DNA from 2 places in the Paenibacillus sp. FSL K6-0108 genome. Region 1 is predicted to be linked to the other one. Evidence: riboswitches for the same ligand, from Rfam matches in the RefSeq annotation. Region 1 holds a riboswitch; the other holds the start of a gene.
The links. A riboswitch is a leader RNA that binds a small molecule or an ion and turns the genes downstream of it on or off. The one in region 1 is predicted to bind glycine.
Positions count from the first base shown of each region.

Region 2: it holds a riboswitch for glycine, as region 1 does, so the genes downstream of both, sdaAB (L-serine ammonia-lyase, iron-sulfur-dependent subunit beta) here and gcvT (glycine cleavage system aminomethyltransferase GcvT) in region 1, are expected to answer to the same signal.

Region 1 covers NZ_CP150288.1:5,934,177-5,938,607, reverse strand. The annotation lists gene gcvPA (aminomethyl-transferring glycine dehydrogenase subunit GcvPA) at 1-950, opposite strand, end outside; gene gcvT (glycine cleavage system aminomethyltransferase GcvT) at 947-2,083, opposite strand; glycine riboswitch at 2,385-2,506, opposite strand; gene gcvH (glycine cleavage system protein GcvH) at 2,853-3,242, shown strand; gene MHB49_RS26975 (PTS mannitol transporter subunit IICB) at 3,811-4,431, shown strand, end outside.
Region 2 covers NZ_CP150288.1:555,461-559,891, forward strand. The annotation lists gene pstA (phosphate ABC transporter permease PstA) at 1-75, shown strand, start outside; gene pstB (phosphate ABC transporter ATP-binding protein PstB) at 88-843, shown strand; gene MHB49_RS02760 (phosphotransferase enzyme family protein) at 1,038-2,027, shown strand; gene MHB49_RS02765 (hypothetical protein) at 2,031-2,207, shown strand; glycine riboswitch at 2,485-2,608, shown strand; gene sdaAB (L-serine ammonia-lyase, iron-sulfur-dependent subunit beta) at 2,866-3,555, shown strand; gene sdaAA (L-serine ammonia-lyase, iron-sulfur-dependent, subunit alpha) at 3,545-4,431, shown strand, end outside.

The DNA.
Region 1 (4,431 bases):
TCACGTGCTTGCAACGTGAGTACAAAACCACGCTTGCCGTTGCGGTCCGTTGTCTGGCCTACAATTCGGCCAGGAATTCGGCGCATATGAGCCTGGGATACGGCGAAGTATCCGCATGTTGGGCCGCCGAGTGAAGCGGCGATGCCAAGGGGCTGTGCGTCGCCAACGACGATGTCAGCACCCAGCTTGCCTGGGGCTTCCAGCAGACCCAGCGATAGCGGGTTGGCGCTGACCACGAGCAGGCTCTTGTGCGCATGCGCAAGATCTGCGGCCTGTTTTACATTTTCCACGGCGCCGAAGAAGTTCGGACTCTGGATCATGACGGCTGCGGTGTCATCGGACACGGCAGCTTGCAGGGCATCCCAGTCGGTTACACCATTTTGATATCCAATCTCAACAATCTCCAGATTGAGGCCGTGTGCGTAAGCTTGCAATACCTGACGGGACTCAGGGTGCACGGTACGTGACACAATCAGCTGTTTGCGGCGGGTTGCCGCTGCGGCCAGATTGCCTGCTTCCGCAAATGCAGTTGCACCATCGTACATGCTGGCATTGGCTACAGCCATGCCTGTCAACTCACAGATGTAGGATTGAAACTCGAAAATCGCCTGCAATTCTCCTTGGCTGATCTCGGGTTGATAAGGTGTATAGGCGGTGTAGAACTCGGAACGGGAGATGACATGATTAATGACGGAAGGAACGTGGTGATCATAAATGCCTGCACCCAGGAAACTGGCGTGTGTCTCGAAGTTGGCATTCGCTCCCGCTTGCTTCGACATATGACGTGTCAGTGCATATTCATCGAGTTTGGAGGAAACAGGCAGTTCACCCTGATAGCGAATCTCCTGTGGAATGTCATGGAACAGGTCCTCAATCGTTTCCACGCCGATGGTTGCCAGCATGGCACTCTGATCCTGCTCGGTCATGGGGATGTAGCGATGCTTGCTCATGCTTGATCAGCTCCTTGAGTAGATGTCTTTGGCGCACGTATCCGTTTATGAAAAGGGGTCTTCACAACCTCGGTTTTCAGTTTCTTGCCACGAATTTCAATCTCCAGCGGGGTACCCAGTGCAGCATATTTGCTGTCAATCAAGGCCAGCCCCAGATTACGTTTCAACGTAGGTGATTGGGTTCCTGTGGTCACTTCACCAATCTGCATGCCATCGGCGTAAATTGGATAATGGGGGCGGGGAATGCCGCGCTCCAGCACTTCGATGCCGACCAGCTTGCGGGCAGGCCCATCATTTTTTTGCTGCAACAGGGCTTCATGTCCGATAAACGGTCCGGCATTCAGCTTCACGAACATGCCAACGCCAGCCTCCAGCGGTGAGATGGTTGCAGACAATTCCTGTCCATACAGGGGCAGCTTGGCTTCAAAGCGCAGCGTATCCCGGGCACCCAGTCCTGCCGGAACGAGTCCGTGACCTTCTCCGGCTTGCATCAATCCGTTCCACACCGCAGCGGCCTGTTCCGCAGAAACGTAGAGCTCGAAACCATCTTCACCCGTATATCCGGTGCGGGATAACAGCAATGTAACGCCACAGACCGTCGCATTTGCCACAAAGCGGAAAGGCTCAATCGATGACACATCGGTGTCTGTCACCGTTCTGAGAATATCCACTGCCAGCGGACCTTGCAGCGCAAGCAGCGCCGTTTGATCCGAATCATTGGTCATCGTTACGCCTGGCGTCATGTGCTGCTGCAGCCATGCCCAGTCCTTGTCGATGTTGGAGGCGTTAACCACCAGCATATAATGCTGATCTTTCAGTTTATAAATCAACAGATCATCGACCACGCCGCCATCCGGATAACACATTAACGTGTATTGAGCCTGACCGGGAACGAGTGTTGTTACATCATTGGTGGTCATGTGCTGTAAAAAAGCTTCTGCGTGTTCACCTTGTACGGTGAATTCGCCCATGTGGGATACATCAAATAATCCGGCACGTTCTCGCACCGCTTCATGCTCTTTCTGAATTCCGCTGAATTGTACCGGGAGCTCCCAGCCACCAAAATCAATGCATCGTACGCCTTCATATTGCTGATAGAGTGGAAAGAGTGGGGTTCTAAGCAAATCGGACATCCAATCACCTCGTCATGGGCCGTCAACCGGCCGAGTGTATAACCATGGATCAATGAAACGGGCATCAACTTTTAATATAAAAGTAAGGTAAGGACGCGATAGGCAGCGCCGCTCTATAACCTGTTTTCGTTTTTTTGGGAAAAAGGAAAAGGACAGGCCAAAGAATCGGCATGCCAGAAGCACGCTGTATTCTTAGGCTCTGTCCTTGGTACCTGAGAGTTACCCCGCCGCCTGATGCAGCAGGTTTCCCCTTGGGTGATCATAACGCCCACACCGGGCGAATAGATGCTCTCCAGAGTTGCGTCCCGTAAAAGTCCTTTTGCCTGAGAGATTCACCTCCGCTTGTCGGTGGTTTACTCCTTCGGCGTTACCGCATGTACACCCTGAGTCGGTGTCAAGGGTAATCTCTCCCTTTACATTCATCCGCGGGTATTGCATAGACCAATTAAACACATTTACTACTCTCATTAAAGCCTGAATCGACTAATGATGTCAAGAACGATATCATAGAAATTAATAAAAATCCGAATAATATTCTAAATTTAATTTATAACGTTCGTCTATTTATAAAGAGTGCGCTTACTTTTCTAATATTCACCATTATATGTAGGGAGTGTTCATTTGAGTTACAGGCATATAAGAAAGAAAATCAAATAATTTGTGAGGTATCTTGACATTTGATTGGGAAATATCATACGCTATGTTCTGGGAAAAAGGTTAAGGTCAAAGAAGCGCATGCACTCATTAATGAAAAGCGAGGCGGATATCGATGAGCGAATTGAAAAGTGATTTCCTGTACAGTGAAGAGCACGAATGGGTGCAGACCGTAGGGGAGGATACCGTACGTATTGGCATTACCGAGTTCGCGCAGCATCAGCTGGGTGACATTGTGTTTGTGGAATTGCCTGACCTTGAATCGGATGTAAAGGCAGAAGACAGCATTGGAACGATTGAATCCGTCAAAACCGTTTCAGATTTGTTTTCTCCTGTAAGTGGAACCATTGTGGCTGTAAATGAGGCATTGCAGGATTCACCGGAGCTGGTTAACAACTCTCCATATGAGGAAGGCTGGATGATCGAGATTCGTGTTGAGGGCGACCTGACAGCAGCACTATCCACATTGATGAATGCGGATGCGTATCGTAAACATACGGAATAATATGAAGGTATAATTCACCGGTTGGATCGAGAGCTATAGCTTGATGTAAAAGTCCGTTTAGCGTGAAAAAAATGAAATGATTGTTTATAGATCCGGATGGTGATACTGCTTATTCGGAGAATACTTGGGCGCAATGGCCTCACCTGGGACAGGGTGAGGTGATTGCGTTTTTTTTCGTTGTTAAATGATGAATTGGATGGAGTGTGTATCACTCTAACGTGTTCCAATATCATTTCGAAATTGAATAGAGATGGCTCGTTTAAATAGAATAAATTTACAATTTCATTTGTCATTAAAATGAGGCAATTCGTGGGTATGATACATGAAAGGGAATAAAAGGTTTCGATCCATTTACAGGTTTAAATATGGAACAATCCTTTAAATTTAAATCTTGTCATCAACGTTCATGACGGAAGTAGGTTTTCATTTCGTTGTAGAAGATACCGTTTTCATTTACGATATGTTTGTGAAATCAAGATTTATTTCTGATTTGTACCTTTGTTCGTCTGGATCATTGTTGTCAAAATTCAGTGGAATCAAGGTTTAATATGTTGAGGAGGTTTTCAGTATGAGTTCAGTGGGCGCAAAGTCCGAAAAAAGTGGAGGAATACGGGTCGGCGTTCAGAAGTTTGGACGTTTCCTGAGTGGTATGGTTATGCCGAACATGGGTGCATTTATCGCCTGGGGTTTAATTACGGCATTGTTCATTCCAAAAGGATGGTTCCCTAACGCAGATTTTGCAATGCTGGTTGATCCAATGATCAAATATTTGCTGCCTTTGCTTATCGGTTACACAGGCGGTACCATGGTGCACGGCCAACGTGGTGGTGTAGTCGGTGCAATTATGACCATCGGGGTTATTGTCGGCAGTGACATTCCAATGTTCCTTGGTGCCATGATTGCCGGACCATTGGCAGCCTGGATCATTAAGCAATTTGACAAGGCAGTCGAAGGCAAAATCAAATCAGGGTTTGAGATGCTCGTTAACAACTTCTCCGCTGGTATTATTGGCGGGATTTTGGCCCTACTAGCCCTTAAAGGCATCGGGCCTTTCGTTGAAGCAATTAGCAAGGTGTTATCGGCCGGGGTAGAAGCTTTGATGAATGCTGGACTTCTCCCGCTGGTCAATTTGATCATTGAGCCAGGAAAAGTATTATTCCTGAACAATGCCATCAACCATGGGATTTTG
Region 2 (4,431 bases), 2.2 Mb from region 1:
CTCGTACTGGCGTTCAATCTGAGTGCACGCTGGATCGGTCGGGTGGTTTACCGCCGCATGACAGCTTCGAAATAAGGAGGAACCAACATGGCCATACCTTTTGGTACGGAACAGTTAAGCATATATTATGGGCATTTTCAGGCCGTTAAACAGATCAGCCTGACGTTTCCCGAAGCCAGTGTAACGGCACTCATTGGACCATCCGGCTGTGGTAAATCCACGTTCCTGCGGTCGCTTAACCGGATGAACGACGAGATTGCCGGTTCCCGCACGGAGGGACATATCTGGATGGACGGCAATGACCTGAATGAGCCGGGCACAGACGTAATCAAGCTTCGCCAGAAGATTGGCATGGTATGGCAGAAGCCAAATCCTTTCCACAAGTCGATTTACAATAATATCGCGTTTGGCCCCCGCTACCGCGGTATCAAGAGCAAGAAGGCACTGGATGAAATTGTGGAAAAAAGCTTGCGTCGCGCTGCGCTCTGGGACGAAGTGAAGGACAGACTTAATGAGTCTGCCCTGGCTCTTTCGGGTGGACAACAGCAGCGGCTATGTATCGCCCGCGCCCTGTCGGTTGATCCGCAGATTCTGCTGCTCGATGAGCCGGCATCTGCGCTTGACCCGGTATCAACGGGTAAGGTGGAGGAGTTGATCTCGGAGCTCAAAAAGGAGCTGCGGATCGTGATTGTTACTCATAATATGCAGCAAGCGGCACGCATCTCGGATTATACGGCTTATTTTTATCTGGGAAGCATGGTTGAGCATGGGGATACGGAGCATATTTTCACCAACCCGGACAACCGTCTGACTCAGGAATATATTATGGGACGTTTCGGTTAATTTTAAAGAGTTAGAAGGAAGCATAACATCCGGGCGAGGTTGTTCGGGGGTTATGCTTTTTTATATCACCAACGGTGGGATAGTTTGCCATAATTTAAATAATCATGCTACGATATTCTTAAACACTGCCATCTTTCATTGGACAAGAGAAGGAGATGTGGATCATAACTACGCATAAGATATCGCATGACACTATGGCAACTGAAATTATCTCGCATTATTCCATAGTAAAGCCTTCGGTTTCCTTTATCCGACATAATGAAAACCTAACGTATCAGGTGGTTGATGAATCAACCGGACAGAAGTACCTGTTGCGTATACATAAAGCTGCTTTTGCAAGCATGACTGGCATCCAGCATACACGACCTGCACTTGAAGCAGAGATGAATTTACTTCATGAATTACGAGCTACCAGTCCATTGCGGGTGCAGACACCAGTACGCAATACATCGGAAGAGTGGGTCTCCGTCTTGTTGGACGAGACCGGGGAAGAGATTTGTTGTACCGTTCTGGAGTGGATTGAGGGCAGAGATATCAAGCAAGGAGAACGTCTGACAACAGCAGAGATTCATGATTCGGGCGTGCAGTTACAGATATTGCACCAATATGGACGACGACCTGAGGGACCCCCCAAACCGCAGGCACAAGAAGGAGTACGACCAGCCTACGGCTCGATCAAAGAGAATCTTGTCATGCTGGAGCAATTGGAGGAAGGCGTTCGACGTGGCATCTTTACTCCTGAAGATTTCGATCTGATCCGTGAAACGTTTAAGAACATTAACGGGCAACTGGAAACGTACCCTCGCACTGCCGAGACATGGGGGGTAATACACGGAGATATTACCCGCGGCAATCTGCTAGTGACGGATCAGGGCATATCCATGATTGATTTTTGTTTATACGGTTATGGCTACTATCTGTTTGATGCCGGAGGTGCAGCTCTTATTTTCAATCGGGAGGAACGGGATGTCTTCCTATCGGGTTATACGGAGCATACAGGACCACTGACGAAGCGTGATATTCGGTTAATGGAAGGATTCATGCTAATCTTTACGTTTGGCTATTTCGCATTTCAGATGGAGAATGAATCCAGGTACGAATGGATGAGAGAGCGAATGCCTCTTATATGCAGCAAATTTTGCAAACCATATCTACAGAATGAGAGTATCTTCTATGAGTTATAATTAGTGATTTCGATTTTGATTGCAGGGGTAGTGGCAGAGCAGTTGTCGCTTCGCATGGTATATACGGTTGTATCTGGCGTTATGGTGTTTGCGGCGTTGGGATTGTGGGTGACAGGCGGAGATGAGGTACTTTCCAGTATAATGGTTGCCAAAATACCCGAACGATTCGGTGGAAAATGACATAGATCATATTAAGCGCATATAAAAGGCAGAGATAGCTAATAGAAAAACAAAAAAAATGTATGCGCTTTCTTAATGGAACACATTAACACTTTCATGTGATAAAAGTTTACAATTTATTTATTTTCCTTGTGATTAAATGGAATTAGGCAAATATTCACAACGAAATCGTTAAGTTTGTTGACACTGATCTTCCGGTCGATTAATCTTAATGAGAAAGTATTCAAAACTTCAATTATCGTTCTGGTACAAGATCAGGATGGTTCCATACAGCGAATGATAGCGAGCGGGAGAGACCTGGGCATGTCGAGTACAATGGCAGCTGTCGGGCACCGAAGGAGCAAGCTGCTGCGCACCCGGCGCAGCGGTTAATCTCTCAGGTAAAAGTACCATCGTTGGACGCAACTCTGGAGAGTGCGCGAACTGCGCCACCCAAGGGGTATATGGTCAAGCCGCACGGTGTGCAGGGTGACATCACCTGTGAATACAGGAATGCATCGATTCGCCGCGCTTCTGATCATGAAACTCTCAGGTATCGAGGACAGAGAGAGGGCCTAGGGCCTTCTTCTGTCCTTTTCTTATGTCATCATTCAGTAATAAAGGAACATTATGGGTGTACGTCTGGATGAAAATGACGATTATAAATGGAGGGTTTACGATGCGTTTTAAAGACGTTTTTTCAATTATTGGTCCGTCCATGACAGGTCCATCAAGTTCACATACGGCTGGAGCGGCAAGATTGGGGCGAATTGCCCGTCAGTGGCTGGGATGTACGCCTGAACGCGCCCGTTTAACGCTGTACGGCTCGTTTGCTGATACGTATCAGGGGCATGGTACGGATCTTGCGTTGATCGGTGGCTTGCTTGATTATGTGACTGATGATCCACGTATACCGGATGCAGAACAATATGCAGAGGAAGCGGGTATGGAGGTAGAGTTTTTCACAAGCGGCTTGCCTGCCCCTCATCCCAACACGGTGAAGATTGAGCTGTGGCACGGAGGCCGTCAATGTTCACTAATTGGTGCTTCCATTGGTGGTGGTAGTGTATCTGTGCATGCATTGAATGATTTCCGTGTACAGATCAGCGGAGAGTTCCCCACACTTGTACTGCGACATTCGGACAAAGCAGGGGTGCTCGCTTCCGTAACCTCCACAATCAGTTCGTCCGGGGTGAACATCGGGTACATGCAAGTGGATCGGAAAGCCCGAGATGGTGAAGCGCTGACAGCGATGGAGATGGATGGTGTGCCGAATCCAGAGACGTTGAAACGTCTGCGGTCGCTGGATCATATGCTGGACATTCGTGTGATTGATTTGAAGAGAGGGGTCGAGCCGGATGCGGTTTAAACATCTACATGAACTGAATACCATCTGTACAGCAGAGTCCAAAACCATTGCCGAGCTGATGATCGAAGAGCAGGTTCAGGAGACGAATACCCCGGAAGCGGATGTTGTGCGTCAGATGTCGGACTACTATCAGGTGATGAAAGAAGCTGTACACAAAGGGTTGACAGAAGATACGACATCACGCAGCGGCTTGACTGGCGGGGACGGCAAAAAAATGGCTGAGTACATTCGCAAAGGCGAGACTTGTTCTGGAGATGCCTCTGCACTAGCCATGGCGTATGCCCTTTGTGTATCGGAAGTGAATGCCTCCATGGGCCGGATCGTTGCGACACCGACAGCCGGTTCTTGCGGCATCATTCCAGGTGTGTTTATCAGCTCCCAGGAGCGTTTCGGCTGGAGTGACGAGCATCTGGTGAACGGTCTGTTCTGTGCGGGTGCGATTGGTTATGTTATTGCCAACAATTCATTTATCTCTGGTGCCGAGGGTGGCTGCCAGGCTGAAGTGGGTTCTGCCATCGGTATGGCAGCTGGGGCCATGGTGGAGCTGCGTGGAGGGACGCCGGAGCAAGTAGTCCATGCAGTTGGCCTCGCGTTAAAAAATACACTGGGCCTTATCTGCGATCCTGTAGCAGGCCTCGTGGAAATTCCGTGCATCGTCCGTAACGGACTGGGTGCCGTTACCGCGCTCGCTGCGGCGGATATGGCGCTGGCCGGGGTACGAAGTGCCATTCCGTCTGACGAAGTCATTGACGTCATGCTGGAAGTGGGTAGTGCGATGCCGAGCAGGCACCGTGAAACGGCCCAAGGCGGACTTGCCCAAACACCGACAGGACGGAAAATGATGGAGAAGCTTGCTAAACCGAAGGCAAAGCGTGC